4 regions of the Streptomyces sp. NPDC057287 genome follow, and region 1 is predicted to be linked to each of the others. Evidence: riboswitches for the same ligand, from Rfam matches in the RefSeq annotation. Region 1 holds a riboswitch; each other region holds the start of a gene.
The links. A riboswitch is a leader RNA that binds a small molecule or an ion and turns the genes downstream of it on or off. The one in region 1 is predicted to bind cobalamin.
Positions count from the first base shown of each region.

Region 2: another riboswitch for cobalamin. It lies ahead of ACFUNE_RS10705 (ABC transporter substrate-binding protein); the one in region 1 lies ahead of ACFUNE_RS22840 (FecCD family ABC transporter permease).
Region 3: another riboswitch for cobalamin. It lies ahead of ACFUNE_RS24505 (energy-coupling factor ABC transporter permease); the one in region 1 lies ahead of ACFUNE_RS22840 (FecCD family ABC transporter permease).
Region 4: another riboswitch for cobalamin. It lies ahead of ACFUNE_RS25480 (cobalamin biosynthesis protein); the one in region 1 lies ahead of ACFUNE_RS22840 (FecCD family ABC transporter permease).

Region 1 is NZ_JBHUYV010000011.1:263,533-270,896, reverse strand. It holds gene ACFUNE_RS22860 (purine-cytosine permease family protein) at 1-812, opposite strand, end outside; gene ACFUNE_RS22855 (PucR family transcriptional regulator) at 915-2,366, shown strand; gene ACFUNE_RS22850 (ABC transporter substrate-binding protein) at 2,440-3,462, opposite strand; gene ACFUNE_RS22845 (ABC transporter ATP-binding protein) at 3,477-4,259, opposite strand; gene ACFUNE_RS22840 (FecCD family ABC transporter permease) at 4,259-5,368, opposite strand; cobalamin riboswitch at 5,466-5,598, opposite strand; gene ACFUNE_RS22835 (transglycosylase SLT domain-containing protein) at 5,665-6,198, opposite strand; gene ACFUNE_RS22830 (ATP-binding protein) at 6,748-7,364, shown strand, end outside.
Region 2 is NZ_JBHUYV010000004.1:421,859-429,222, forward strand. It holds gene ACFUNE_RS10675 (helix-turn-helix domain-containing protein) at 1-210, shown strand, start outside; gene ACFUNE_RS10680 (MFS transporter) at 207-1,541, shown strand; gene ACFUNE_RS10685 (type B 50S ribosomal protein L31) at 1,637-1,885, shown strand; gene ACFUNE_RS10690 (carbohydrate kinase) at 1,994-2,941, shown strand; gene ACFUNE_RS10695 (acyl-CoA dehydrogenase) at 2,989-4,842, shown strand; gene ACFUNE_RS10700 (hypothetical protein) at 4,839-4,979, shown strand; cobalamin riboswitch at 5,093-5,280, shown strand; gene ACFUNE_RS10705 (ABC transporter substrate-binding protein) at 5,311-6,381, shown strand; gene ACFUNE_RS10710 (FecCD family ABC transporter permease) at 6,378-7,364, shown strand, end outside.
Region 3 is NZ_JBHUYV010000013.1:70,894-78,257, forward strand. It holds gene ACFUNE_RS24495 (hydroxyacid dehydrogenase) at 1-213, shown strand, start outside; gene ACFUNE_RS24500 (hypothetical protein) at 325-876, shown strand; cobalamin riboswitch at 1,101-1,307, shown strand; gene ACFUNE_RS24505 (energy-coupling factor ABC transporter permease) at 1,337-2,050, shown strand; gene ACFUNE_RS24510 (energy-coupling factor ABC transporter substrate-binding protein) at 2,050-2,418, shown strand; gene cbiQ (cobalt ECF transporter T component CbiQ) at 2,425-3,174, shown strand; gene ACFUNE_RS24520 (energy-coupling factor ABC transporter ATP-binding protein) at 3,171-4,037, shown strand; gene ACFUNE_RS24525 (amino acid adenylation domain-containing protein) at 4,068-7,364, opposite strand, start outside.
Region 4 is NZ_JBHUYV010000014.1:52,632-59,995, reverse strand. It holds gene cobO (cob(I)yrinic acid a,c-diamide adenosyltransferase) at 1-91, opposite strand, end outside; gene ACFUNE_RS25490 (putative cobaltochelatase) at 91-2,121, opposite strand; gene ACFUNE_RS25485 (cobyric acid synthase) at 2,118-3,761, opposite strand; gene ACFUNE_RS25480 (cobalamin biosynthesis protein) at 3,758-4,702, opposite strand; cobalamin riboswitch at 4,831-4,960, opposite strand; gene ACFUNE_RS25475 (hypothetical protein) at 5,109-5,336, opposite strand; gene ACFUNE_RS25470 (anion permease) at 5,349-6,599, opposite strand; gene ACFUNE_RS25465 (class II aldolase/adducin family protein) at 6,846-7,364, shown strand, end outside.

The sequences.
Region 1 (7,364 bases):
GCGATGATCGATGCCGTGGCCAGCCCGAAGAGGAACGGCAGCAGGGTGGCGATCTGGGCGAGGAACGCGGCCCCCATGACCCGGCGGCGCGGGGCCCCGGCCGGGATGTAGCGGGACCAGTCGCCGAGGAAGGCGCCGAAGGAGACCGGGTTGGAGAGCACGATCAGCGCGGCGCCGATGAAGGACGGCCAGAACAGCGGGTCGGCGGTCGAGGCGAAGGCTCCCGCGTAACCGGGGTCGAAGTCGCCCGCGAAGGCGAAGGCCCCGAGCACGAAGAGGGCGGAGGCGGCGAGCACCGCGATCTTGTTGACCAGCAGCATGAAACGGAAGCCGTAGACGCAGACTACGAGCACGAGGCCGGCGAAGACCGCGTAGGCGATGCCGTAGCTGAGGTCGGACTCGGGGACGTCGACGAGCCGGTGCGCGCCGCCGACGAGCGCGTCGCCCGAGGACCACACCGAGATCGAGAAGAACGCGACGGCGGTGAGCAGCGAGAGGAACGAGCCGACGACCCGGCCGTGCACGCCGAGGTGCGCGGAGGAGGATACGGCGTTGTTCGTGCCGTTGGCCGGGCCGAAGAGCGCCATCGGGGCCAGCAGCAGGGCGCCCGCGACGAGCCCGAGGAGGGTCGCCGCGAGTCCCTGCCAGAAGGAGAGGCCGAAGAGGATCGGGAACGCGCCGAGCACACAGGTCGCGAAGGTGTTGGCGCCGCCGAAGGCGAGGCGGAACAGATCGATCGGGCGGGCCGTGCGGTCCGCGTCCGGGATCCGCTCGACACCGTAGGTCTCGATTTCGGTGATCGAGGTCGTCACGGACGCTCCACCTTCCGTTCATGCGTAGGGGCGTCCCAGCAGTCTGTGGCCCTGGATGATCAGCGACAATTGTGTCCAGCACAAAGATGTACGCTCCTTTCTGTGGCCAGCAACAAACTCACGGTCGAGGATCTGCTCTCCTTCCCGGCACTCCAGCTCTCGGTGAAGGCCGGCAGCAGCGGCTTGGGCCGATCCGTGTCGTGGGCGCACGCCAGTGAGCTCGCCGATCCGACGCCCTGGCTGCTGGGTGCCGAGGTGATCATGACGGCCGGCCTGGCGGTGCCCCGCACCGCGGCCGGTCAGCGCGCCTATCTGGAGCGGCTGGACGACGCGGGCGTATCGGGCCTCGCGCTCTCGGCGCAGCTGCACATGCCGCCGCTGCACGACGCGTTCTTCGAGGCGGCCGAGGAACGGGGCTTCCCCGTGCTCGAAGTCCCGCTCGCCGTCCCCTTCATCGCTGTCTCGCAGGAGGTCGCCGCCTCGGTCCAGGAGGACGCCCGGCACCGGCTGGGGGCGCAGCTCCAGGTCTTCGGCTCCTTGCGCTGGCTGGTCGCCGAGGACCTCGACACCCCGGCGCTGCTGCGCAGGCTCGAAGGACTGTCGGGCTACGACGTCTACCTCTGCACACCGCAGGGCCGGCCCCTCCTGCCGGGCGTCCCCACACCGGACCCCGCTGTCCTGCCCGCTTCCGTCGACGCCCCGCCCACGGTGCCCGGCGGATTCGTGCTCCCGGTGCCGGCGCCGGGCGGCCCGGCCGGCTTCCTCGTCGCGTACGAGCGTCAGGGCGCCCAGCCCGCGGGGCTCGCCGTAGTCCAGCACATCGCCACCGTGGCGGCCCTGCGGCTGGCGATGGTACGCAACGAGCGCGAGGTGCTGCGGCGCGAGGGCGCGGAGACGCTGGCCGAGCTGCTTCAGGAGGTGCTCGATCCGGAGGCGGCCCGCCGTCGGCTGGCCCGGCACTCGATCGAGGGTGAGGCCGTGCTCCTGGTGGTCCGCCACGCCACGGACGAGGCGCTGCTGCGCTGCCTGGAGGATCACCCCCACCTGCTGCTGACCTGGGGCGAGGACCGCTACGTCCTGGGTGCGCCGGAGCTGGCGGAGGCCGTCGGCGGGCTGCCGGCCGTGGCAGCCGGGATGAGCCGCCCCTTCCTGCCGGGTGTCGCGCTGAAGGTCGCGGAGCGCGAGGCGCTCTGGGCGGTCTCGAAGGCCGTGGAGTCGGGCCGCCCGGTCGTCCGGTACGGCGCGGACGCGACGGGACGGTGGCTGCCCGACGACCCCGCTGTGCTGAGCGCGCTCGTCGAGCACGTGCTCGGCGAGGTCCTGCGGTACGACGAGGCCCACGACTCGCACCTGCTGGTCTCCGCCCGCACCTGGATGGAGCGCGACCGCCGGACCGAGACGGCCGCGGCGGCGCTCCACATCCACCCGAACACCCTGGCCTACCGGCTCCGTCGCTTCGGCACGCTCGCCCGGCGCGATCTGACGTCGACGGGTGCCCTCGCCGAGGTCTGGCTGGCGATCCAGGCGGCGGGCGCGCTGGGCCTCACCGACTGAGGGGGCGGTGACGGACCTCTCTCCCCGTACCCGCGTGGACCGGTGGCGGAGGTCCGGCACCGCGCGGGCCGGTTCAGGAGCCGAGGTTCCTCAGTTCCCCGGCGAGCGAGCTGACGGCCGCGGGGTTGCGGGGGCTCTCCACGAGGTCCACGTAGTCGAGGACGACGATCCGGTTGTTGCGGATCGCGGAGACGTTCGCGAGCGGCTTGTAGGACATCAGGAACTTCCGCTTCTGATCGGCGGTGGTGTCTCCGTAGTTGTTGATCACGATCACCTCCGGGTCACGGTCGACCACCGTCTCCCATCCGACCGTCGTCCAGCTGTCCTCGAGGTCCTTCATGATGTGGTCGCCGCCGGCCTTGGTGATGATGTCGTGCGGCCCGGCGTACGCACCCGAGGTGAGCGGCTTGTCCTTCCCGTCGTCGTAGAGGAAGACGCGCGGGCGGTCCTTGCCCTTGGGTGCCTTCGCCTGCGCTTCGGCGATCTGCTTCCGGAACGACTCCGTGAGTGCCTCGGCCCGGTCCTCGACGTCGAACACCTTGCCCAGGTTGGCGAGGTCCGTGTAGAGCGCGTCGAGGGGCGACATCACTCCACGGGCCTTCCCCTGACCGTTGCGGCACGACTCGCTGAGGAGGTAGGAGTCGACCCCCACGCGGCTCAGCTCGGCGGGGGTGAAACCCTCCCCCTCGCTGAATCCGTAGTTCCAGCCCGCGAAGACGAGATCGGCCCCCGCGTCGAGGACCAGCTCCTTGTTGATCCTGTCCTTCGAGAGCCACTCGGTCTTCTGATAGGCGTCCTTCCAGGGCACGGCGGAGAGGTCGCCCTTGTCGTCGGGCATCACATAGCCGGCCATGTGGTCCTCGAGCCCGAGGGCGAACATGATCTCGGTGATGCCCACGTCGTTCGTGACCACGCGCTGCGGAGCCTTGTCGTACGTCTTCTTCTCACCACAGTTCTCGACCGTCACGGGGTAGTGGCTGTCCGCCCTCCGCGCGGTGTTCTTCGCGTCGGCCGGCCCGCTCACCTCCGCACCGCATCCGGTGAGGGCCAGGGCGGTGGCGAGGGCGAACACGGCGGGCCGTATGTACGTCGGCATGGTGGTGGGGCTCCTCAGGAGGTGGGGCGGGCAGGGGGGAGATCGAAGATCAGCTGGAGCGCGCCGGTCTCCGGGTGCGCCACGCGGTGGGCACGCACGCCGAAGACGTCCGCCAGCAGTCCGGTGGTCAGTACGTCGTGCGGAGCGCCCGAGGCGACGATCCGGCCGCCGTCGATGACATGGAGGAGATCGCAGTGGAGGGCGGCGAGGTTGAGATCGTGGAGGGCGGTGAGCACGGTCAGCCCGCTGCGGCGCACGAGCGCGAGGACCTCCAGCTGATGGGCGATGTCCAGGTGGTTGGTGGGCTCGTCCAGAACCAGGATCCGGGGCTGCTGGGCCAGCGCGCGGGCGATCAGGACCCGCTGCCTCTCGCCCCCGGAGAGGGTGAGGAAGCCCCGGCCGGCGAGGTGACCCGCGCCGACCCCCTGGAGCGCCTCCTCGCAGAGGCGGCGGTCCTCGGCGTCGGCGCGCGCGACCGCGCCCTGGTGCGGCAGCCGCCCCATGGCCACGATCTCCGCGACGGTGAAGTCGAACTCCGCCACCGCTTCCTGCGGGAGGGCTGCCAGCCGTCGGGCCCCTTCGCGGGCGCTCATGGAGTGCAGTTCCTCGCCGCCGAGCCGTATCGCACCGGCCGTGGGGCGCAGGGCCCGGTAGACACAGCGCAGCAGCGTGGACTTCCCGCTGCCGTTGGGCCCGACCAGACCGACGAGCTGCCCGTCGGCCGCACCCAGTGTGACCTCGTCCACCAGGCGGGCGCCCGCGATCTCGACCGTCAGCGCGTCGATGTCGATCCTCATCACATGCCTCCGAAGGAGTAGGTGCGGCGACGCATGAGCAGGACGAAGCACGGCACGCCGATGACCGCTGTCAGCACACCCACCGGCAGCTCGGCCGGGGCGAGGACCACGCGCGACAGGATGTCCACCCAGATCAGCAGGACGGCACCCGCGAGTGGGGCGACGGCCAGCAGCCGGCGGTGATCGGCGCCGACCAGCATCCGTACGGCGTGCGGGACCATCAGGCCGACGAATCCGATCGCTCCGCTCACCGCGACGACCGCACCCGTGACGGCTGCGGATACGAGGAAGAGCTCCTTGCGCAGCCGCCCCGCGTCCACCCCCAGGGCGGCGGCGGTCTCGTCGCCCATCGCGAGCGCGTTCAGACGGCGCCCCGACCAGACCAGGTGGGCGATGCCGCCGAACACGGCTCCGGCGGCGATCGGCACCGAGGCCCAGTTGGCACCGCTCAGGCTGCCGAGCAGCCACATCATCGCGGAGCGGGCCGCCTCTCCGCGTTCGGCCGCGAACACCATGAACGTGGTGACGGCCGAGAAGCCGTAGTACATCGCGGTGCCCGTGAGGACGAGCCGCACCGGGGTCAGCCCACGAGGGGTGCGGGCGATCGTGTACACGAGTGTCATGGCGAGGAGAGCGGAGAGGAACGCCGCTGTGGAGAGCGCCCACATGCCCAGAGACGCGAACGCCCCGAAGATGAGGACGGCGTTGGCCCCGACGGCGGCACCCGAGGAGATCCCCAGCACGAACGGGTCGGCGAGCGCGTTGCGCACCATTGCCTGGACTGCGACGCCGATGGCCGACAGTCCCGCCCCGACGACCGCCGCCAGAACGGCCCGGGGAAGGCGCAGCTCCCAGACGATGGTGTACGCCGACACCTGGTCCGGTGCGATGGGCCCGCCGGTGAGACCTGCCCAGAGACAGCGGAGGACCTCGCCCCAGGTGAGCCCGGAAGCTCCCAGCCCCGCTCCGCAGACGAGCGAGACGGGAAGCGCGGCACACAGGACGACGAGGAGGATCGGCAGGGGCACGCGGCCGGGCGGCAGCGGGCCGGCAGCCCTGCGGGCCGTGCGTGACGAGGCGTCAGGTATGCGATCCAGGGATGTGGCCACGGGCCGGTCGCTTTCGCATCGGGCCGTGCACCCACGTCAACAGGAGCAGCCCCGGACGCGGGCGCCCGATGCAGCGCCTCTCGCAGTCCACGGCGATTCCAGGAGCTTTCACCACCGCAGGTGATCGGGCTTACGGAACCCCAAGAGGGCTCCGCCTACCGTTGCGGGTCAGCGCCGGACTTCGACCGGACTTCCCCTGCGGGACGCATGCAGCTTAACGGGTGCTCGGAGTGCGGGACGCGACGAGGCACGGCCACGCCCCTGGAGGGCGTGGCCGTGCCGTGTGGTCGGGCTGGTCAGTAGGCGGAGTCGACGTTGTCGATGGAGCCGTACTTGTCGGCGGCGTAGTTGGCCGCCGCGGTGATGTTGGCGATCGGGTCGGTCAGGTCCTTGGAGGTGCCGTCGACGTGGAAGGCCTCGAACGTCGGCTGGATCACCTGGAGGAGGCCCTTGGACGGCGTCCCGTTCTGCGCGTTGACGTCCCAGCCGTTGGCCGCGTCCGGGTCGCCGCCCGACTCACGCATGATGTTTCGGTGCAGGCCCTCGTAGGTACCCGGGATCCCCTCGGCCTTCATGATCTTGAGGGACTTGCGGATCCAGTGGTCCAGCTTGTCGGCGTCGGACACCTTGCCGGCCTTCTTCGCGACTGCGTCGGCCTGAGCGGACACTCCCGCTGCCGAGACCCCGGCCGCTGCCACGCTGTGCGACGCCGGCTCGGCGGCGTGCGCGGGGGACGGAGCGAGGGTCAGGGCCGCTGCTGCGGCTCCGGCGGCGCAGAGTCCGGAAACCGAGAGCCTGCGGACGCGGGCGACACGGGCGGTGGAGGTCATGGGCTGAGCGGACGTACGAATGGAAAGACTCCTTGCGATGACGACAGGACAGCCACAGGGGCGACGACGGAACGGACGTACGCGGCAGGATCCGCAGATACGGAAACAAGCTGCGCTCGGCCGGTTCGCGGTGTCGGCTTCCCCGGGCTTCCACCATGGTTAGCGGCACACCGGAGCGCTGGCAACGGTCGCTGTTACTACGCGCCCCCGTAGAAGAGCGCCGGCGGACCGGCCGGGGCGCTCAAGGACGGCGGGCCCGCTCCCCGGCGCCTACTACCGCGCCCCGTATGTGATCTGCGCCCTATGGGTCGGCTCACAACCGAGGGCCCCGCGGAGGCCGGATCCACGCCCTGGGCGCCGACGATCCGGGCCGCGCCGACAGGTCCGCCACGAGGTGGCCACGTACGACCCGGGCAGCAGGAGCAACGTGCTGCCGACCGCCATGACGACTGGAGACCTGACCGGCACGAACGGCGCTCGAGCCCTCCTGAAAGCCAGGGCTGCCGAACGCGTCCGCTCCCCCGGCCACTCGCCCGGGGGAGCCCGGGAGTGCTCGGTTACAGTGACGCCCTGATGAACGCGCAGCAGCCGCCCCACCGGCCCGAACCCGCCCCGCCGCTGCTGCGCCTGCATCTTTTCGGGGGATTCCGGGCCACCCGTGACGACGGCCCCGCTCCCGCCGGGCGATGGCCGCGGCCGAGCGCCCAGGACCTGGTGAAGCTGCTCGCCGTGTCGCCCGGCCACCGGCTCCACCGCGAGCAGGCCATGGACGTCTGCTGGCCGGACGCCGATCCTCAGGCCGCGGCCGGCAGTCTGCGGGTGGCACTGCACGCCGCGCGCCGGGCGCTGGAACCCGAGCTCGCCCCCCGTGCCACGTCCTCGTACCTGGCCTCCGAGGGATCGATGCTGCTGCTCGACCCGGCGACCGTGTGGATCGACGCTGACGAGGCGGAAGCGGCGGGGCGGTCCTCCCTGGCCTCGGGTGGTGCACGGGAACTCGCCGGAGCCCTGGGGCGGTTCACCGGCGAGCTGCTGCCCGAGGACCGCTACGCGCCATGGGCCGAGGCACGCCGGGGGCAGCTGGCGGCACTCCGGGAGGAACTCCTGCTCGGACTCGCCTCGGCGCACCTGGAGGCCGGGGCGGTGCAGGAGGCGGCGGCCGTCGC
Region 2 (7,364 bases), on a different contig from region 1:
ATCGACGACCTCATGCCGCGGCTCACGCCGGAGTCCCTCCGTGAGCTCCGGGACGCGATCGACGCCAAGGTGGCGGAGCTGACCGCACGCGACGAGCACGACCCCCGGGCCGAGCAGGTGGTGCTGCTCACCGCCGGACTCCCGCTGGCTCCGGCCGGGCCGGACGCGCCGGCCGGTGACGGGACCTCCGGCACCGGAACCGCCACGTGAGCCGGCCGTCGGGCTCCGGGACGTTCCCCGGGCCCGGGGAACGCTCCGCGCTCCGCGGATACGTCACGGTGTCGTTCCTCTTCTGGCTGCCCGCGGGCCTCGCGATGGCCCCCATGGTGCTGCTGCTCACCGAGCGCGGCCTGACGCTCGCCGCTGTCGCCGCGGCCTACGCCGCCCACTCCCTGACCGTGGCAGCCCTCGAACTCCCCACCGGCGGACTCGCCGACGTCATCGGCCGCCGCACCGTCCTGGCCGGCGCGGGCGTACTCAACGCCTGCGCCCTGGCACTCATAGGCCTCGGGACGGCCCCGTGGGTGATCGTGCTCGGCATGGCCCTGATGGGAGCGGGGCGCGCCCTGTCCAGCGGCCCCGCCGAAGCCTGGTACGTCGACACCGTGCACGCCCACGCGGGCCCCGACGCCGAACTCCGTACAGGGCTGGCGCGCGGGGCCGCCGCGTCCTCCGGCGCCGTCGCCATCGGTGTCCTGCTCGGCGGTGCGCTGCCCTGGCTGCTCGGCCTCGGCCCGGACGCGGGATCCGCGCTGCGCGAATTCACCTCGGGGCTCGTCCTGCCGCTCTCCGTCCCCCTCCTGCTGGGCGTGGCCGTCGAGCTCCTCTACGTCCTCCACGTCCTGACCGCGCTGACCGAACCTCCCCGCCCCGCCGCCACCCTGCGCGGTGTCCTGCGGGACGTTCCCGGTGCCATCGGCGCGGGGCTGCGCCTCGGGACCGGGGACGCGCTCGTCCGCCGCGTCCTGATGACCACCGGCGCAGCCGGCACCGCACTCGCGGCCGTCGAACTGCTCACCCCGGGCCGCGCCGCCGCGCTGACCGGGTCACCGGAGTCCGGGGCGGTGCTCTTCGCGGGCCTCGCCGCTGCCGGATTCGTCTGCTCCGCGCTCGGCAGCCGACTGGCGCCGCTCGTCGCCCGGCTCGCGGGCGACGGGGAACGCGCGGTCCTGGTGAGCCTCGGCGTGAGCACGGCCGGCCTGCTGGCCCTGGGCACCACCGTGAGTGCCACGGGCGGACTCCCGGCGGCGCTCGCCGCCGCCGGTTACGGGCTGGTGTACCTGGGTCTTGGCGCCGCCGGGCCCAGCGAGAACGACCTCCTGCACCGACGGGTCGACGCTTCGGGGAGGGCGACCGCCCTCTCCGTGCAGTCGCTGGCCCAGCAGCTCGTCGGGGCGGCGGCGGGCCTCGCCGTCGGCGTACTGCCCGCCGGCCCGCTGCCGTGGCTTCTCGGCGCCGTCGTGCTCCTGGCCGGAACGCTGCTCTGGGCCCGGCGCGCCCCCGCCGCGTCCGCGGCCGTGCCGGCCCCCGCGTCCGAGTGAGACCCGTACGGACGCCCCGGATCGCGCCCGCTGCCTCCCTTGGCGAGGCTGGCCCGAAGCCGGGACGCGAGATCCCCGTACCCCCAGGAGCAGACATGCAAGAGGACAAGCACCCGCCGTACCGTCCCGTGGTCTTCCGCGACCGCTCCGCCGGGTACGCCTTCCTGACCCGGTCCACGGCGTCGAGCGAGCAGACGATCGACTGGGACGACGGCAACAGCTATCCGGTCATCGACGTGGAGATCTCCGCCGAGAGCCATCCGTTCTTCACCGGGAAGGCAAGGGTGGTCGACACCGAGGGCCAGGTCGCCAAGTTCGAGAAGCGCTACGGCGAGGAGGCCTGAGCCCCGGGTCCCCGCGGTTCACCGGGCACGGGCAGAATCGGCGGCACCCGTGCGCGGCAGCCGTGCCGCACCGGGCGCCCCGCCCGCGTCCTCCAGGAGACCCGCCCCATGCCCGACAGCCCCGCCCTGCTGGTCATCGGCGAATGCGTCGCCGACGTCGTCCGGCTGCCGGGCGCGCCCGACCGGGTCCACCCCGGCGGCAGCCCCGCGAACGTCGCGTACGGCCTGGCCAGGCTGGGACGGGACACCACCCTGATCACCCAGCTCGGCCCGGACTCCCACGGGCGGCTGATCGGGGACCATCTGGCCTCGGCCGGGGTGCGGGTCCTGACGGACGGGAGCGGGGCGCCGACCCCGGCGGCCGTGGTGGATCTCGACGAGGCGGGCAGGGCCGCGTACACCTTCGAGATCACCTGGACGCTGGGCCCGGTGGAGCCGCCGGTGGGGCCCCGCCACGTCCACACCGGGTCCGTCGCCACCGCCCTGGAGCCCGGCGCGGACACCGTACTCGGCCTCGTCCGCTCGCTCGGGGCGGACGCCACGGTCAGCTACGACCCCAATGTGCGGCCCGCACTGATGGGGGACCACGGCCGCGCCGTACGCCGCGCGGAGAGCTGCGTCGCGCTCAGCGATGTCGTCAAGGCCAGCGACGAGGACCTGCGGTGGCTGTACCCGGACGAGGAGCCCGGGGCGGCAGCCGAGCGGTGGCTGCGCTCCGGACCGTCGGTCGTCCTGGTCACCCGGGGGCCCCGAGGGGCGCTGGCCTTCCTGCCGGGTGCGAGGGTGAGCATCGGCGCGCCGCCCGTCCCGGTCGCGGACACGGTGGGCGCGGGCGACGCCTTCATGTCCGGCACGCTTCACGCCCTCGCCTCCCACGGACTGCTCGGAGCGCGGGGCCGCACGCGGCTGCGCTCCCTGGACCCGGCCGTTCTGACCGACGTGCTGCGCCACGCCGTGGCGTCGGCCGCCGTGACCGTCGCACGGGCCGGCGCGCTGCCCCCCGACGAGGACGAGTTGGCAGCGGCCCTGACCAGCACGCCTGTCCCGGAGCGGTAGCGCCTCCAGGGGGTGTCCTCCGCCGTACCACGGTCGTTGATTTCGTTATGACCGTGCCCCTTACCGACACCGCCCCACCGTCCACGACGGAACTGCTGACCGGGGTCCTCCTCGGTCCGGAATTCCGCCGCGAGCACGGCTTCTGGCAGCGGCTGATCAGCACAGAACCGTTCCGCCGCCCCGTCGGCGGAACCCCCGACGAGCGACTGGAACTCGCCTACGACCGCTTGCGGATCCTCAACCACTCCCTCGACAGCGGAGCCCGCCTCGCCTCCGACCCGCGGGCCCTGGCCGCCCTGCACGCCTGGCTCGGCCCGGTGGACCCCGCTCTGACGACCGTGGCGGGCATCCACTACAACCTCTTCCTCGGCAGCCTCCTCGACCACGGGTGCGTAGGCCGCCGCGACCTGTCCGACTACCTGACGATGCGGCGCATCGGCACCTTCCTCTGCACGGAGGTGGCGCACGGCAACAACGCGGCGGCCATGGAGACCACCGCGACGTACGACCGCGAACGGGACGGCTTCGTCCTGCACACCCCGAACGCGGGCGCGCAGAAGTTCATGCCGAACACCAGCCCGGCGGGCGGGGCCAAGTCCGGACTGGTCGCCGCACGCCTGGTCGCCGACGGCTGCGACCACGGGGTGCGCCTCTTCCTGGTGCCGCTCACCGATGACGTACGGCCCCTCCCCGGCATCCGGGTGCGGCGGCTGCCCGCCCGGATGGGAAGCCCCGTGGACCACTGCCTGACCTCGTTCGACCGGCTGTTCGTGGCGCGGGACGCCCTGCTGGGATCCGGGGAGGAGGGGGGTGGACCGGGAGAGTTCCGCACCGGCCCCGGGGACAGACGGCGGCGGTTCCTCACCTCGATCGGGAGGGTCACCCCCGGCCGGATCTCCATGAGCGCGTGCGCGGCCGGCTCGGCCCGCGCGACCCTCGCGGTCGCCGTGCGCTACGGGGGCCACCGGCTGATCTCCGGTGCCCGGGGTGCCTCGCCCGTGCCGGTCGACGCCCACCGGACCCATCACGGACCGCTCGCCTCGGCCATGGCCACGGTCTTCGCCATGAGCCTGCTCTACCGCAGGGCGCAGGAGCGCTGGGAGGCCCGCACGGACGAGGACGGCCGGACGGAGGCGGCGAGACTCGTCGACGTCGCCAAGGCGTGGATCACCTGGCGGGCCCGCGAGGTCATCGTCGAGAGCCGTGAACGCTGCGGCGCGCAGGCGCTGCTCGAGAACAACGGCATGACCGAACTCGTCACGGGTGTGGAGGGGGCGATCACCGCGGAGGGCGACAACATCGCCCTGTACGCCAAGGCGGCGGCCGACATGCTCTTCGCCGGGAGCTCCGGCGGGGACGGCGGCGGCTCGGGCCGGGTCCCGCGTCCCGGGGACCTGGCCGATCCGCGCTTCCTGCGCCGGCTCCTCGCCTCGGTCCAGGACATCTGGTTCGCCCGGGCCAGGGAGCGCGCGCTGGCGACGGCGGGGGCCGACGCACTCGGACGCTGGAACGCGGCCTCGGGCCCCGCCCTGCGCGGGGTCGAGGCCTATGCGTACCGGCAGGCGGCCGAGGCCTACGCCGAGGCCCGCGCCGCGCTGCCCGAGGGGGCCGCCAGGGACCGGCTGGGTGAGCTGGAGCGGCTGTTCGCCGTCGAGTGGGTGGCCCGCAACAGCGGCGACCTGCTGGCCGCCGGGCTCCTGAGCGGCGATCAGGTGGACGCGCTGGCGGAGACCGGGGAGGAGCTGATCGCGGCCGTCGCCGCGCACTCCAGGGAACTCGCCGACTCCTTCGCCCTTCCCGAGGAACTGCTCGCCGACTGGCCCATCGCCGGGCCGGGTTACGCGGACGCGTACGACGATCCCCGGGGACCCTGGACCACCTCCCCGGCGGACGCCCGGTGAGCGCCGTACACGGGGCGCGGACGGTCCGCGGCCGCCTGGGGGAGCGCCTGGAGATCCTGGGCCTGCGCGTGGTCCTGCTGGCGTACTGGGGCACGGTGTCCGTGCTGGCCCGCCTGACCGGGAACCCGCAGACGTAGGGCGGCGAATCGGTTCACCCCAAGCGCTGACCGGCCGACGGCCGGCCTGCACGCAGGCGCCGAGGCAGGCCCGCGGCAGCGGCGACGGCCCCCGAAGCCGTCGCCGCACCGCGTGATAGCTTGCAGACGCCAGTCACACTCCACGTGGAGTCAGGGAATCCGGTGCGAATCCGGAGCTGACGCGCAGCGGTGAGGGGGACGGGCGGAGCCAAGGCCACTGGCACACCCTCGGGTGGACCGGGAAGGCGCTTCGTCCGGACGAACCCGAGTCCGAAGACCTGCTGGCACCCGCCTCCCTGCCGGGAGCGGAACTCCGTACCGGGCTCCGCGCATGAGCCCAGAGACGCAGAGGGACCTTGTGCCGCCCATAGCCAGCACCGTACGCCGAACCGCCCTGCTCGTCGCGGGACTTGTCCTGCTGAACGCTTGCGGCGGAGGGAGCACCACCGGGGGCGCGGCGCCGGGGGGTTCCGCAGCAGGCTTCCCCGTGACGTTGAAGAACTGCGGCCGGACGGTGACCGTCGACGCCGCACCGCGTCACGCCGTCTCCCTCAACCAGGGGTCCACGGAGATCCTGCTCTCCCTGGGCCTGGCCGACCGGCTCGCCGCCACCGCGACCTGGACCGACCCGGTGATGAAGGGCCTGGAGAAGGACGAGGCCACGGTGGACCGCATCGCCGGGAACCAGCCCTCCTCCGAGAAGGTCCTCGCCGAGGAACCCGACTTCGTCAGCGCCTCGTTCGAATCGACCCTCGGCAAGGGCGGTGTGGCGTCCCGCGACCAGTTCGAGGACCTGGGCGTACCGACCTATCTCGCCCCCTCCGACTGCGTGGGCAAGGACAACTCGGGCAGCGGCGACGGTTCCCGCGCCGAGCCCCTGACCATGGACCCCGTCTACGACGAAGTGCGCGACCTGGCCAAGGTGTTCGGCGTCCCGGAGAGGGGCGAGAAGCTCGTCACGAGCCTCCGGGGCCGCATCGACAGGGCGACGGCGGACGTCGACGCCTCCGATGCCACCCTGCTCTACTGGTTCGCCAACGCCGAGGCCCCCTACCTCGCGGGCTGCTGCGGTGCACCCGGCGTCATCACCGGGGAACTCGGCGCGAAGAACGTCTTCGACGACACGCACGAGGAATGGCCCCAGATCAACTGGGAGACGGTCGCCGACCGCAACCCCGACGTCCTGGTCATCGGCGATCTGACCCGCAAGTCGCAGACGGCCGAGAGCGCCGAGAAGAAGATCGAGTTCCTGGAGACCAACCCCGCCACGAGGAACCTGGACGCCGTCCGGCACAAGAGGTACGTGCTGCTCAGCGGTCAGGCGATGAACCCGACCATCCGCACGGTGGAGGGCGTGGAGCGGGTCGCGGCGGGACTGCGCTCGTTCGGACTCGCGGGGTGACGAGGACCGACGACGTACCGGAGACCCGCGTGGAGGAACCCTCCGCGGACCGGACGGCCGCCGGAGCGCGCGTCCTGCGCGACGGCCTCCTGTGGAGCGCAGGAGCAGCCCTCCTGCTCCTGTCCGTCGCGGTGGCCGTCACCATCGGGCCCGCCCGCATATCCGTCCCTGACGTCTGGTCCGCCGTTGCCTCGCACCTCGGCCTCGGCGACGCGCGGCTGACGCCGATCCGCGACGGCATCATCTGGAACCTGCGCATGCCGCGCACCCTGCTCGCCGCGGTGTGCGGCGCCGGGCTCGCGGTGTGCGGCACCGTGATGCAGTCACTGCTGCGCAACCCGCTGGCCGATCCGTTCGTCCTCGGCGTCTCCTCGGGCGCGTCGACGGGTGCGGTCGTGGTCGTCGTCCTGGGCGTCGGCGGGGGAGCGGTGTCGGTCTCGGGCGGTGCCTTCGCCGGGGCGCTGTGCTCTTTCGCCCTCGTCCTGCTGCTCAGCCACACCCTCGGTGGCTCCACCGACCGGGTCGTGCTCGCGGGGGTCGCGGCGATGCAGCTCTTCTCCGCGCTCACCTCGTTCGTCGTGATGACCGCCGCCGACGCCGAACAGACCCGTGGCGTGCTCTTCTGGCTGCTCGGCTCGCTGAGCGGAGTGGGCTGGAGCGACGTGTGGATGTGCTCCGCCGTGCTGGCCGTGACCCTGGGCGTCTGCCTCTCCCACGCCCGCACCCTCGACGCCTTCGCCTTCGGCCAGGACGCCGCCGCGGCCCTCGGGGTGCATGTGGCCCGTACCCGGATCGTGCTGCTCTGCACGACCGCGCTGCTGACCGCCGCCCTCGTCAGCTCGGCGGGCGCCATCGGGTTCGTGGGGCTCGTCCTGCCGCACGCCGCCCGGGCGCTGACGGGTTCGGGGCACCGCAGGCTGCTGCCGGTGACCGCGCTCGCCGGAGCGGTCTTCCTGGTCTGGGTCGACACCCTGGCCAGGACC
Region 3 (7,364 bases), on a different contig from region 1:
GCGGTGCTCGACGTGACCGAACCGGAGGTCCTGCCCGCGGAGTCACCGCTCTACGACCTTCCGAACGTCCTGCTCACCCCGCACATCGCGGGTTCGCTCGGCAACGAGCTCGCCCGCATGACGCACGCCGCGCTGGACGAGCTGGAGAGGTACGGGAACAGCCTGCCCTACGCCGATCCCGTCCGGGGGGAGACGCTGACGCACACGGCGTGAGCCGGCGGGGCGCGTGGGCCGGACCGCCGCACGGTCGGGCTCTCCCGTGTGCCCGGCCGGTCGGCCGGGGCCACTGCCGGAGAGTCGCCCCGGTCGCTACCATCGCCCCTCATGACCGCTGTGATCGTCACCGTCGGGCTGGCGTTCGTCGGCTACCTCGTCACCTACCTCAACAGCCTGCGCCTGTCGCAGCGTCAGGAGCGCCTCGCCCGGGTGAATCGCCAGTTGAGCGACTTCTACGGCCCGTTGTTCTCCCTCACCGAGGCCAGCGGCCGGACCTTCGCCGCGTTCGCGGAGCGCCATGCACGCCCAGACGGGAGGTCGCCCTTCGATCACGGGACGCCGCCCTCGGAGGAGGAACTCGAGGAGTGGCGTCTGTGGATGACCACAGTCTTCCTGCCGAACATCCGGGCGATGCGCGACCTCGTCATCCACCACGCGGACCTGCTGAGGGACCCGCAGATGCCGCCCCTTCTCCTGGACCTGTGCGCGCATGTCTCGGGCTACGAGGTAACGGCCGCGCGCTGGGACCGGGGGACGTACGACCAGCACCTCTCGGTGGTTTGGTTCCCCGGCCAGGAGCTCGCCGACTACGCGCGCCGGGAGTTCTCCGTGCTGAAGAAGGAGCAGGCCCGGCTGCTGGGGCGACGGCACGTCGGCTGACGGCGTCCACCGTCAAGTGGAAGGTGAGTTTGTCCACACCGCCGGAGCCGTGTCCCCGCCGGCGGAACCCGGCGGCCGGCGCCGGTGCGGGGCTTCCGGCGGGCGCGGGCCGGGCCAGGGGCGGGCAGGGGCCGCTCCGTCCCGCCGCGCCCGCCGTACGGCTGCCCCGTACAGGCAGGTCACGGCCGTGGGGATCCCGCGGCTGCGGGCGGGGTGGGCCTGCTTGTCATCGCCCCCCACCTGGCACTACTGTCGCCACGCCTTGGTGAACGGGAAATCCGGTGTGATGCCGGTGCGGCCCTCGCCACTGTGATCGGGAAGTCCGGCTCCAGCCCTCGCGGGCAGCCACTGGGTCCTTGTGACCCGGGAAGGCGGAGTTCGGGCGGTGTCACCCGTCAGCCAGGAGACCGGCCAGGGCACTTCAACCATCCACGAGGTGCTGGAGAGGGTCTGCTGAGCCATGCACATTGCCGAGGGATTTCTGCCTCCGGCGCACGCGATCGCCTGGGGTGTCGCGTCCGCGCCGTTCGTCGTCCACGGAGTCCGGTCACTCACACGTGAGGTCAGGGAGAACCCGGAGAGCACGCTGCTCCTGGGGGCCTCCGGGGCCTTCACGTTCGTCCTGTCCGCCCTGAAAATACCCTCCGTCACCGGAAGTTGCTCCCATCCCACGGGTACGGGGCTGGGGGCGATCCTGTTCCGCCCGCCGATCATGGCGGTGCTGGGCACCATCACCCTGCTGTTCCAGGCGCTGCTGCTCGCGCACGGCGGTCTGACCACGCTCGGCGCCAACGTCTTCTCCATGGCGATCGTCGGGCCCTGGGCCGGGTACGCGGTCTTCAAGCTGCTGCGCCGTTACACCGTGCCGCTGATGGTGGCGGTGTTCTTCGCGGCGTTCGTCGCCGACCTGTCCACCTACTGCGTCACCAGCGTCCAGCTGGCGCTCGCCTTCCCCGACCCGGGCACCGGGTTCCTGGGGGCGCTCGGAAAGTTCGGCTCCATCTTCGCGGTCACCCAGATCCCGCTCGCGGTGAGCGAGGGGCTCCTGACCGTGCTGGTGATGCGGCTCCTCGTCCAGTCCAGCAAGGGTGATCTGACCAGGCTCGGCATGTTCCTCGCCGGCAAGCAGCAGGCCCGCGCCGAGGCCGACGAGAAGACAGGAGCGGTGGCCTGATGAACAGGAACACCAAGATCAACGCCCTTCTCCTCCTCGTCGTGGCCGCACTGGCCGTACTGCCGCTGGCCCTCGGGCTCGGCGACGACGAGAAGGAGCCGTTCGCGGGCGCCGACGCGCAGGCGGAGACGGCCATCACCGAGATCGATCCCGACTACGAGCCCTGGTTCTCCCCGCTGTACGAACCCCCGTCCGGCGAGATCGAGTCGGCGCTGTTCGCCCTCCAGGCCGCGCTGGGCGCGGGGGTCCTCGCGTACTACTTCGGCCTGCGGCGCGGGCGTCGTCAGGGCGAACTGCGCGCGACGGCGCCGCAGGACGGCGCGGGCGCCCCCGAACGCTCCGAGGAGTCCGCGGCCCGGAGGACCTGAGTCCACATGCTGCCGATCGACGCGGCGGCGCACAGCAGTCGCTGGCGCCGCCGCCATCCCGTGGACAAGGCCGTGCTCGGGCTGGGACTGACGGTGCTGGCGATCTCGCTTCCGCCGTGGCCCGGCGCCGCCCTGGTCCTCGTCACAGCCGTATCCGTACTCCTGGGCCCGGCCGGCGTGCCCGCCCGCCAGCTGTGGCGGGCCTACCGGGTGCCTCTGGGTTTCTGTGTCACCGGCGCGGCCACACTCCTCGTACAGGTCGGCGGGCCGGACGGGCTCGTCGCCCTGGCCGGTGGAGGGCCGGTCCGTGCAGGGGAGCTGCTCCTGCGCACCTCGGCCGCGTCACTCGGTGTCCTGCTGTTCGCCTTCACCACGCCGATGTCCGACCTGCTGCCGCGCCTGGTCAAGGCGGGGGTCCCCGCCCCGGTGGTGGACGTCGCCCTGGTGACCTACCGCATGAGTTTCCTGCTCCTCGACTCGATGCGCAGGATCCGGGAGGCCCAGGCGGCCCGGCTCGGCCACACCACCCGGGCGGCGGCCTGGCGGTCCCTGGCGGGGCTCGGGGCCACCGCGTTCGTCAGGGCCTTCGACCGCGCGGCGCGGCTCCAGTCGGGGCTGGCCGGTCGCGGCTACGACGGCACCCTGCGTGTCCTGGTGCCCGAGGCCCGCGTCTCCGCCCGTTTCACGGCCGCGAGCGCGGTGTTGCTCGTGGCCCTCGTCGTCCTGACCCTCGTCCTGGAAAGGCTGCTGTCATGAGCGATTCCGTGCTGCTCGCCCTGCGGGGCGCGTCCTTCGCCTACGAGGACGGCCCCACCGTGCTCAGCGGCCTCGACTTCGAGGCGCGCGAAGGGCGCGCGCTCGCCCTGCTCGGCAGGAACGGCAGTGGAAAGACCACACTGATGCGGCTGCTCAGCGGTGGACTGCGCCCCGCGGCAGGCCAGTTGACCGTGGAGGGCCGCCCCGTCACGTACGACCGCAAAGGACTGACCCGGCTGCGCACGACGGTCCAGCTGGTGGTGCAGGACCCCGACGACCAGTTGTTCGCCGCGTCCGTGTCCCAGGACGTGTCGTTCGGGCCGCTCAACCTCGGCCTGCCCGACGCGGAGGTGCGGGTCCGGGTGGACGAGGCGCTGGCCGCCCTGGACATCACCGCCCTGGCCGACCGGCCCACCCACCTCCTCTCCTACGGGCAGCGCAAAAGGACCGCCATCGCGGGCGCGGTGGCGATGCGGCCCCGTGTGCTGATCCTCGACGAGCCGACCGCCGGGCTCGATCCGGACGGTCAGGAGCGGCTGCTCGCCACCCTCGGCGCCCTCCGCGGCAGTGGCACCACCGTCGTGATGGCCACCCACGATGTCGACCTGGCTCTGCGGTGGGCCGACGACGTCGCGCTCCTCACCCCGGCCGGTGTCCGCGCCGGGCCCGCCCCCACGACGCTGGCCCGGACAGATCTCCTGCGGGAGGCGGGGCTTCGACTGCCCTGGGGCATCGTGACCGCTGAACTGCTTCGTGCACAGGGCCTGCTGGACGCGACCGCGGTGGGCCCCCGCACCCCGGAGCAGCTCGCGGCGGACTTCGTCCCGCCGGCCGCCGCCGACCGGGCCCCGTCGGGGGGCTGACGGCGGGGCCCGAGGCCCCGCCGTGCGCAGCTACCGCCTGGCCGGGGCCCCGTGCGGGGCCGGCAGGAACCCTGTTCCATGGAAGTACGTCAGGTAGCGGGTCAGCACCTCGTCGGTGAGCGGTGGCAGATGCAGCCCCAGGGCAGCCGTGGCCCCGGCCGTCCGGCTGGAGTCGAAGCGGCGGCGGTCCTGCGTGTCGTGCCGGGTCCGCCCCTCGTCGTCGCCGAGGAACAGTTGCGCCGCGTTGTCGTGCTGTCCCGCGACGAGGGCCTGCCACTGCTCGGCAGGGACCGTGCGCAGGTCGTGCCCGAGACGGGCCGCCACCTCGAAGACGCGGTCCAGCCCGGGCGCGTCCGGGTTGGTGAGGTGGTAGGTCTCCGCTCCGTCCCGGCCTGTCAGGGCGAGCGCGACGACCGAGGCGCTGACGTGGTCCACGGGCACCCAGTCCGTCGTCCCGTACGGCAGGTCGGGCACCGCTCCCGCCTGGAGGCACCCCTTGATGAGCTGCCAGAGCAGGTCCCGGTCCTGGCAGGCACCGGTGACGGTGTCGCCGCTGATGCGGCCGGGGCGGTGGACGGTCACCGGCAGCCCGCGTTCGCGGGCCAGACCGACCAGGCCCTCGGCGACCCACTTGCTCTGTGCGTACCCGTCCGGCAGACCGGACGCCGGGCCCGTCGGGCTCGACTCCGTGACGGTGAGGTTCCCGGAGCCGCCCACGGGGGCGTAGACGCTGGTGGTCGAGACGTAGTGCATCCCGGGTGAGGCGGAGTCGGCGAGCAGGCGCAGCAGTTCCTCGGTGCCGGCCACGTTGGGGGCGCGCAGATCGTCGTACCCGGCGGCGAAGTTGACGTGGGCGCCGTTGTGCAGGACGGGGCCGAGGCGGCGGACCAGGGCGGACCGGTCCTCCGGCGAGAGGCCCAGGCCCGGGGCGGCGAGGTCGCCGGGGACGGGGTGGACCAGCTCGGCGTACCGGGGGCGCCACAGGCCGTAGTGCTCCAGGTTGGCCCGCAGCCGGTGTGCCGCGCGCCGTTCGTCCCCGGCCCGTACGAGGCAGTCGACCGGGCCGTCGGTGGTCTCGATGAGGTCGCGCAGGAGGAAGGCGCCGAGGAAGCCCGAGGCGCCGGTCAGGAACGGCCGGGTGCCCGGGCGGAGGACTCGGCGGGAGGTGAGGGGCTCCGGAGCGGCACCGGGGCGGCCGGTACCCGTGATGTCCGCTGGCAGCCTCACCTCGGCCGCGAGGTCGGGTCCTTCGGTCTGCTCCTGGTCGTCCTCCCCGGCGGTGTGCCCCAGGAGGCGGTCGACTCCTTCGACGGTCGGCGCCGAGAACAGGGCCCGGAGGCTGAGGCGTCGGCCGCAGCGTTCGTCGATGCGCCGGGCCAGGGTCACCGCGAGCAGCGAGTGCCCGCCGAGGGCGAAGAAGTCGTCCGTGACTCCTACCTCGGGCACGCCGAGCGTCCGGGCGAACACCTCGCACAGGGCCCGCTGGCGGGCGGTGCGGGGCGCCCGGCCCCCCGGCCGTGCGCCCCGGTCGGGCGCGGGCAGGGCCCGCCGGTCCGTCTTGCCGTTGGGGGTGAGGGGCAGGGCGTCGAGACGTACGCAGGCCGCGGGGACCATGTGGCCGGGCAGGACCGTGGCGAGGTGGGAGAGCAGTTCGGTCTCGCCGGGGCCTGCCGAGCCGTCCGCGGGCACCGTGTACGCGACCAGGCGGCGGTCCCCGGGCCGGTCCTCCCGGACGACGGCGCAGGCCGCAGCGACACCGGGCAGGTCGGTCAGCGCGGTCTCGATCTCACCGAGTTCGATGCGGAAGCCACGGAGTTTGACCTGGTCGTCGACGCGGGAGACGTAGACGAGCTCCCCGTCGGCCGTCCACCGCACCAGGTCACCCGTGCGGTACATGCGTCCCCCCGTACGGTCGAAGGGGTCGGCCACGAAGCGGGACGCGGTCAGGGCGGCACGGCCGTGGTAGCCGCGGGCCACCCCCTCGCCCGACACGTACAGCTCGCCGACGACACCGGGCGGCACGGGGGCCATCCGGTCGTCCAGGACATGGACCCGGGTGCCGTTGACGGGGACTCCGATCGGCACGCTGCGGTCGGGGGCGAGCAGCCCGTCCTCGTGCTGGAAGCCGCTCATGGTGGCGCAGACGGTGGTCTCCGTGGGGCCGTAGGCGTTGACCAGGAACCGGTCCCGCGCCCAGTCGTGGACCAGGGCGGGCGAGCACGCCTCCCCGGCGAGGACCACGGTCGTCCCGGCGGGCAGGGAGGCGGGCGGCATCACCGCGAGGACGGCGGGCGGCAGCGTGAGGTGGGTGATGCCCCGTTCCTGGATCAGGGTCGCGAGGGCGGGCCCCGGCAGGAGGGCGTCCCGTTCGTCGATCACCAGGCAGGCCCCGGAGAGCAGCCCCATGCACAGTTCCCAGAAGGCCGCGTCGAAGCTGACGGAGGCCATGTGCAGCACCCGGCTGCCGGGGGCGACGCGCAGCCGCTCGATCTGGGTCCTGGCCATCGCACCGGCGCCCTGGTGGGTGACCACGACTCCCTTGGGCCGGCCGGTGGAGCCCGACGTGTAGATGACGTACGCCGGGTTCGCGGGGCGCGGCACCGGGGCGGGACGGGTCCGCACGGACGCCGGGGCGGCCCCCAGGTCTCCGACGTGCAGGTACGGCACCGCGGACGCGGGCAGGCGGGGGTGGACCGTGGGGGTGGTCAGCAGCAGGCGCGGCCGGGCGTCGTCGAGCATGTAGGACAGGCGCCGGGCCGGGTAGTCGGGGTCGAGCGGCACGTACGCCGCCCCGGCCTTGAGCACGCCGAGGAGGGTCACGACCAGGTCGTGCGTGCGGGGCAGGGCCACGGCCACCCGGTCCTCGGGGCCGATGCCCAGCGCCGTGAGGTGGTGGGCGAGCACGTCGGCGCGGGCGTCGAGTTCGGCGTAGGTGAGTGTCGTGGCGGCGTCACGGACGGCGGGGGCGTCCGGGGTCCGCCGCGCCCATGCCTCGAAGAGCGCGGGGACCGTCGCGGCGGGCAGGTCCTCGACGGGTCCGGTCCCCCGGGCGGCGAGGAGTGTGCGCTCGCCGGCGGTGAGGACGTCGTAGGAGCGCAGCGGGCGGCCGGGGTCGGCTGTGACCGCGTCGAGGAGCAGGACGAGCCTGTCGGCGAGGGCGCGGACCGTGGCGGCGTCGAAGAGTTCCGTCGCGTAGTCGACGGCGGCCCGCATGCCGGTGGGCGCGCCGCTCTCGTCGTACGTCTCGGTGAAGGTGAACGACAGGTCGAACTTGCTGACCCCGGGGTCGAGCGGCACGCCGCCGGCGGTGAGGCCGGGGAGGTCCAG
Region 4 (7,364 bases), on a different contig from region 1:
TGCCCGTGTGGACGAACAGCAGTGGACGATTACGGCGCTGACGCGTCGTCAGCCCGTCATCCGGTACCGATACAGGCTGTCCCTGTGGCATTAAGCGGCCCTCCCGGCAGCAGTGATGTCCTTGACCAGCCCGGCGATCGAGTCGGCGCGCAGCTCGTCGAGCGTGACCGCGCTGCCTCCCAGATCCCGGGCGAGCTGTGCGGCGAGACCGAGGCGTACGATCCCCGACTCGCAGTCCACGACGACGGACGCGGTGCCCTCCGAGGCGTGCAGCCTCCCGGCCCGCGCCGCCAGCGCCACCGGGTCGAGGCCCCCGGTGGCCCTGCCGTCCGTCACGACGACGAGCAGGGCCCGGCGCGAGGGATCCCGCAGCCGTTCCACCCGCAGCACGTCGTGCGCCTTCAGGAGCCCGGCGGCCAGCGGGGTGCGCCCACCGGTCGGCAGCGTCTCCAGCCGTGCGGCAGCCGCGTCCACCGACGAGGTCGGCGGCAGCACGACCTCGGCGTCCCTGCCCCGGAAGGTGACCAGACCGACCTTGTCCCGGCGCTGGTAGGCGTCCAGCAGCAGCGACATCACCGCGCCCTTCACGGCGCTCATCCGCTTCCGGGCCGCCATCGACCCGGAAGCGTCCACGACGAACAGCACGAGATTCCCCTCGCGCCCCTCCCGCGTCGCCTGGCGCAGGTCGTCCCGCCGTACGACGAGGCCCCGCCCCGACCGGCCGCGCGCCCTCTGATGCGGCGCCGCAGCCTGCACGGTGGCCGCCAGGTGCAGCTTCGTCAGCGCCCCCTCGGGCCGCCGCGACCCGGTGGTCCGCCCGTGCTCTGTGCGCGCCCGGGACCGCCGGCCCGCCGCGCCCTCGCCCAGTCCCGGCACACTGAGCATCTTCGTACGGAACGGCTCGCCCGCCCGCACCGGCTGCTGTTCCCCGGCACCGCCGCCGGGCGTCGGCGCGTCGCCGCTCCCGGGCTCCTCCCGGCCCGGCGCGTCGTCAGCGCTGCCGTCGTGACCACCCGCGTCCGTACCGCCGTCGTCGGGGCCGCCGCCCTGCGGAGGCACCCCGCCGCCGGGCCCGTCGGGGTCGGGATCGTCGTCGCCCCCGCCCTGCTCGTCCGCGGCGTCCTTGAGGGTGTCGTCCAGCTTGTCCTCGTCAAGCCCCGGTGCGTCGAACGGGTTGCGCCGGCGCCGGTGGGGGAGTGCCAGGAGCGCGGCCTGCCGCACGTCGTCCGCGACGACCTCCTCGCGTCCCGCCCACGCGGCCAGCGCCGTCGCCGTACGGGCCATGACGATGTCGGCACGCATCCCGTCGACCTCGAACGCCGCGCACGTCGCCGCGATCTGCCGCAGCACACCGTCGCCCAGCACCACCCGGGGGAGCAGGGCGCGCGCGGCGACGATCTGCTCACGCAGCGCCGCCTCCTCGTCCGCCCACCGCGCGGCGAAACCGGCCGGGTCGTCGTCGTACGCGAGCCTGCGCCGTACGACCTCGACGCGCAGGTCGGTGTCCCGGGACGCGGCCACCTCGACGGTCAGCCCGAAGCGGTCCAGCAGCTGGGGGCGCAATTCGCCTTCCTCGGGATTCATGGTCCCGACAAGGAGGAAGCGGGCCGCGTGACGGACCGAGACGCCTTCGCGCTCGACGTACGAGGCGCCCATGGCCGCCGCGTCGAGCAGCAGGTCCACCAGGTGGTCGTGGAGCAGATTGACCTCGTCGACGTACAGGATCCCGCGATGCGCGTCGGCGAGGAGCCCCGGCTCGAAGGCCTTCACGCCCTCGGAGAGCGCCCGTTCGATGTCGAGCGCGCCCACGAGACGGTCCTCCGACGCGCCGACCGGGAGTTCCACGGTCCGTGCCGGACGCGACACGCCCGCCGCCACCTCGTGGGGGCCGTCGGGACACGCCGGATCGGGCGCCCCGGGGTCGCAGGAGAAGCGGCACCCCGCGACGACCGGCACCTCCGGCATGAGCGCGGCGAGCGCCCGCACGGCGGTGGACTTGGCGGTGCCCTTCTCACCCCGGACCAGCACGCCGCCGACGGCGGGACTGACGGCGTTGAGCAGGAGCCCGAGCCGTAGATCGTCCTGCCCGACGATGGCGGTGAAGGGATACGGCGTACTCACGGAGCCTCCTCAGTAGCGATCACATGTGCGGGGGCCGGCCGGGCCGCGGCCGGTTCGCGGGGCGGGGCCGGATCAGGCCCGCCCGGCGCCAGGGAGTGTCCTTCGAGGCCCTCGGGCGCGCGCGGCGCGGGCGCGGGCGGCGCGCCCGGCGGGATGAACGGCAGCCCCACCGGCGCCCCGTTCTCGATCAGCCGCCACAGGGCGTCCGTGTCCGCGTGCTCCTCGATCAGGTCCCCCAGCCGGTCCAGCTGCTCCTCCCGCAGCGCCCCGAAGCTCGTGTCCGGCGCCGCGGTGAACCGCCGCCCCGCCGCCCGCGCGACCTCGGTCAGGAACGCCCGCCGGAACGCGTCGCTCTCCAGCGACCCGTGCCAGTGCGTCCCCCAGACCGCGCCCACCCGGCACCCGTCCAGGAAGGGTTCCCCGCCGCGGACCTCGGCGACCCCGTGATGGATCTCGTACCCCTTCACGGGCTCCCCGAGCGCCGTCCCGACGGGCCGTTCCAGGACCTTCTCCCGGCCGAAGCGGACGCGTACGGGCAGCAGTCCGAGCCCGTCGACCAGGCCGGCCCGGGACTCGACGTCGTCCTCGATCCGCTCGCCCAGCACCTGGAAACCGCCGCAGATGCCCAGCACCGGCCGCCCCTCGGCGGCCCGCCTGAGCAGCGCGTCGGCGAGCCCCCGCTCCCGCAGCCACGCGAGCGCCTTCACCGTGCCGCGTGTCCCGGGCACGATCACGAGGTCCGCGTCGACGAGCTCCTCGGCCCGGTCCACGAACCGCACCACCACACCGGGCTCGGCCGCCAGCGCGTCCACGTCGGTGAAGTTGGACATCAGCGGCACGGCGCAGACCGCCACCCGCAGCACGTCCTCGCCGTGCGGGGGCGCCACCACCGACTCCCGCACGGTCCCGCGCATCGAGACGCGCAGCCCGTCCTCCTCGTCGATGCCCAGCCCGTGGGCGTACGGCAGCACCCCGTACGTCTGCCGCCCGGTGAGCCCGAGCAGCATGTCGAGCCCCGGCTCCAGCAGCGACACGTCACCGCGGAACTTGTTGACGAGGTACCCCGCGACCAGCGACTGGTCCTCGGGACTCAGCAGCGCCGTCGTACCGAAGAATGAGGCGAACACACCGCCGCGGTCGATGTCCCCGACGACCAGCACCGGGAAGCGGGCGGCCCGCGCGATGCCCATGTTCACGATGTCCGTGCGCCGCAGATTGATCTCGGCCGGACTGCCCGCCCCCTCGCAGATGACCGCGTCGTAGGTGGACCGCAGCTGCTCCAGACAGTCCGTGACGGTGCCCAACAGCGCTTCCTGCCGCCCCCCGTGGTAGCCGCGCGCACTCATCTCGCCGACCGGCTTCCCCATCAGGACGACCTGGCTGGAGCGGTCACCGCCGGGCTTGAGCAGCACCGGGTTCATCAGCGCCGACGGCTCCACCCGGGCGGCCTGGGCCTGCATCGCCTGGGCACGGCCGATCTCCGCCCCCTCACGGGTGACGAACGAGTTCAGCGACATGTTCTGCGCCTTGAACGGCGCGACCTTCACCCCCCGGCGCACCAGCCACCGGCAGATCCCGGCCGTGACGACGCTCTTGCCCGCGTCCGAGGTGGTTCCGGCGACCAGCAGCCCGCCGCTCATGTGGCTCTCCGTCCCATGGCCAGGCGCCCCGCCGCACACACGGCGAGGGCCAGCACACTCACCCGGCGCGACAGCCGCACCGCGCGTTCGATGTCCGTGACCCGCACCTCGCGGCCGGCCTCCCCGTTGAGCACCGGCCGGTGCTCGACGCGCCCGCCGTACGCGAGGGTCCCGCCGAGCCGTACACCGAGAGCTCCCGCGAACGAGGCCTCCACGGGGCCCGCGTTGGGGCTCGGGTGCAGTCCCGCGTCCGTCCGCCAGGCCCGGACGGCATCGCGCGGACGCCCCCCGGCGGCCACGGCGAGCGCGGCCGTGAGCCGGGCCCCGGGCCAGCCGGCGACGTCGTCGAGCCGGGCCGACGCCCAGCCGTAGCGCCGGTGACGGGGCGACTTGTGCCCCACCATGGCGTCGAGCGTGTTGACGGCCCGGAAGCCGACCAACCCCGGTACGCCGCCGATCGCGCCCCACACCAGGGCCCCCACCACGGCGTCGGAGGTGTTCTCGGCGACGGACTCCACCACCGCGCGGGCGATCTGCGGGCCGTCCAGCGCCTGCGGATCGCGGCCGCACAGATGGGGCAGCCGCTCGCGGGCGAGCTCGATGTCCCCGGCGGCCAGTGCCCCGCCGATGGCGCGGGCCTCCCGGCCCAGCGACGTCCCCCCGACGACGGACCAGGTGGCGGCCGCGGTCAGCGCCACGGCGGCCGCGGGACGGTTCCGTACGGCACGGGCGGCCAGCGCGGCGACGCCCGTGGCGCCACCGGCGCAGACGAGGGTGTGCAGGGCGCCCCAGCCGCGGTGGTCGCGCCACAGCCGGCTCTCGGCGCCCGTCGCGGCGCGCCCGAAGGCGGCGACGGGGTGGCCCCGCCGGGGATCACCGAGCAGCAGGTCGCCGATCAGGCCTGCGGCGGCGCCGTACGCGAAGACGCGGTCGGCTCGCACCGCTCAGCCGGCCGTCGCGCCTCGAAGGGCCTTCGGAGCAGGTGGTGCAGCGACCGACGCAGGGCAGCCAGACATGGCGTATGTCCTCACTCAGGGTCCGCGCCCTGGTTCGACGTGACCGGCGACGAGAGTCTCCTGGCTTCCGGATCCGCAGTTCCTCCGGCCTTCCAGTCCGCGGTGGCGGACCGTGACTTCCGTATGGAGGCTGCTCCCCGGTGACAGTGGCGGGACCGCGCCGGATTCGCACCGGCTTCCTCTCCTGTCGCCGTAATGGCTCCGGCAGTCCACCACGCCCTGTGAAGGCCCGTCAACCTGCCGTTGACCTGCGAGGCTTCAGTGTGCTGAGACGCACACCGGGCCGGGCACACCCGTGGTGTGTCCGGCCCGGTTCGTGTCCGCGCGGGGGTCAGGCGACGATCAGGTAGATCCCGTACGCGACCGCCGCCGCGCACAGCGCGAAGCAGGCGTACGCGCCGCCGCGCGCCAGGACGCCGGAGCCGCCACCCTGCGTCGCCGTCGACGACGCCTGCCTGGCGAGGCCGGTGATGCCGAGAGTGAAGAGGCCGACCAGCGCGACGGTGATCACGAGGCTGACGCCGAAGACGGAAGCGAGAGCTGCCCAGTCGATGTTCATTCGGTTCTGTCCTTACACCGTGGCCGGCCGGGCCGGGTCGGCCTGGGTGTCCGGGGCGGGGATGGTGGTCTTGAAGTCCGGAACGGTCAGGCCGACGGGCGGCGGGCTGACGGCCGCGATGGCGGTCGTGACGACGCCCGCGGGTTCGTCGGTGCCCTCGTTCACGTTGGTGTGGTCGACCGGCTTGCGGCGCGACAGCATCCAGATGGCGCCGGAGCCCGCCACGAGCAGGACGGCGACCACCGCGACGCCCCAGGGGCCCTGCTTGGTGAGGAACTCGGCTCCCGCGCCGACCAGGCCGGCGGCGGGCAGCGTCAGACCCCAGGCGATGAACATCCGGGTGGCGGTGGACCAGCGGACCACACCCCCCTTGCGTCCGAGGCCCGCGCCCATGACGGCACCCGAGCAGGACTGGGTGGTCGAGAGGGAGAAGCCGAGGTGCGAGGAGGCCAGGATGACCGTGGCCGCGCTCGTCTGGGCCGCGAAGCCCTGCGGCGGCCGGAGGTCGGTGAGCCCGCTGCCCATGGTGCGGATGATGCGCCAGCCGCCGAGGTAGGTGCCCAGCGCGATGGCGATGCCGGCGGAGGCGATGACCCAGACCGGCGGGTTGGAGCCGGGGGAGAGGACGCCGCCGGTGACCAGGGCGAGGGTGATGATGCCCATGGTCTTCTGCGCGTCGTTGGTGCCGTGGGCGAGCGAGACGAGACCGGCCGAGGCGATCTGGCCGGCGCGGTACCCCTTGGCGGTCGACTTCAGCTGGGCCTCGTCGGTGATCTTCCGGTTGAGGCGGTACGTCAGCTTCGTGGCCAGCAGCGCGGCGAGACCCGCGACGAGGGGAGCGGCGATCGCGGGCAGCAGGACCTTCGTGACGACGGTGCCGCCGTTGATCGAGGACCAGCCGGCCGACATGACCGCGGCGCCGATGAGGCCGCCGAAGAGCGCGTGGGAGGAACTGGAGGGCAGGCCGACCAGCCAGGTCAGCAGATTCCACAGGATCGCGCCGACGAGCGCGGCGAAGATGACCTCGGTTCTGAGGCCGTTCTCGTTGATGATCCCGCCGGAGATCGTCTTGGCGACCTCCACCGACAGGAACGCGCCGACGAGGTTGAGAACGGCGGACATGGCCACCGCTGTCTTGGGCTTGAGGGCGCCGGTCGAGATGGTGGTGGCCATCGCGTTGGCGGTGTCGTGGAAACCGTTCGTGAAATCGAACACGAGAGCTGTCACGATCACGATCGCGAGCAGCAGCGTGATGTGTTCCATTTACCCAGGCAATCGTTCGACGTCATTGGCACGTGGAACGTAAGCAACCAGGGTGAACGGAAGATGAACTGGGCAGGGCGGCATGGTGACCCCAATCGCGTACACCGATTCCGCTTGTGTAAGCCGGGGACATCCGGATGCTCCTGTTCCGGTGCGGGGAGCGGACCGGAACGGTATCTGCCGTCCACCTTCGGCCCGATGTGTCCCCCGGAAGAGACATCGGTCACCCGGCCCTAGGATCCCCGCATGGGTGACGAGCGGCAGGACGCGATCGGGCAGGCATGGGACGGTGTCGTCGCGACGGCGCGGCGGACGGCGGCGGACGGCCTGGTCGTCGGCACCTCGGGCAACGTCTCGGCCCGCGTCGGTGACCTCGTCCTGGTCACCCCGAGCGGGGTGCCCTACGACCGCCTGGGCCCCGGCGACGCCGTCGGTGTCGACCTGGAGGGACGCCAGGTCGTCGGCGACCTCGTCCCGACCAGCGAACTGGCGCTCCACCTGGCCGTCTACCGCGAGAGCGACGCCGCGGCCGTCGTCCACACCCATGCCGTGCACGCCACGGCCGTCTCCACGCTCGTCCCCGAGGTGCCGCTGATCCACTACGCCGCCGCCATGATGGGAGGCCCGGTCCGCACCGCCGCCTACGCGCGCTACGGGACGCGGGAGCTCGCCGACAACATGCTGGCCGCACTGCGCGGCCGCACCGGCTGCCTGCTGCGCAACCACGGCACCGTCACCCACGGCAGCACCCTCGACGAGGCCTAC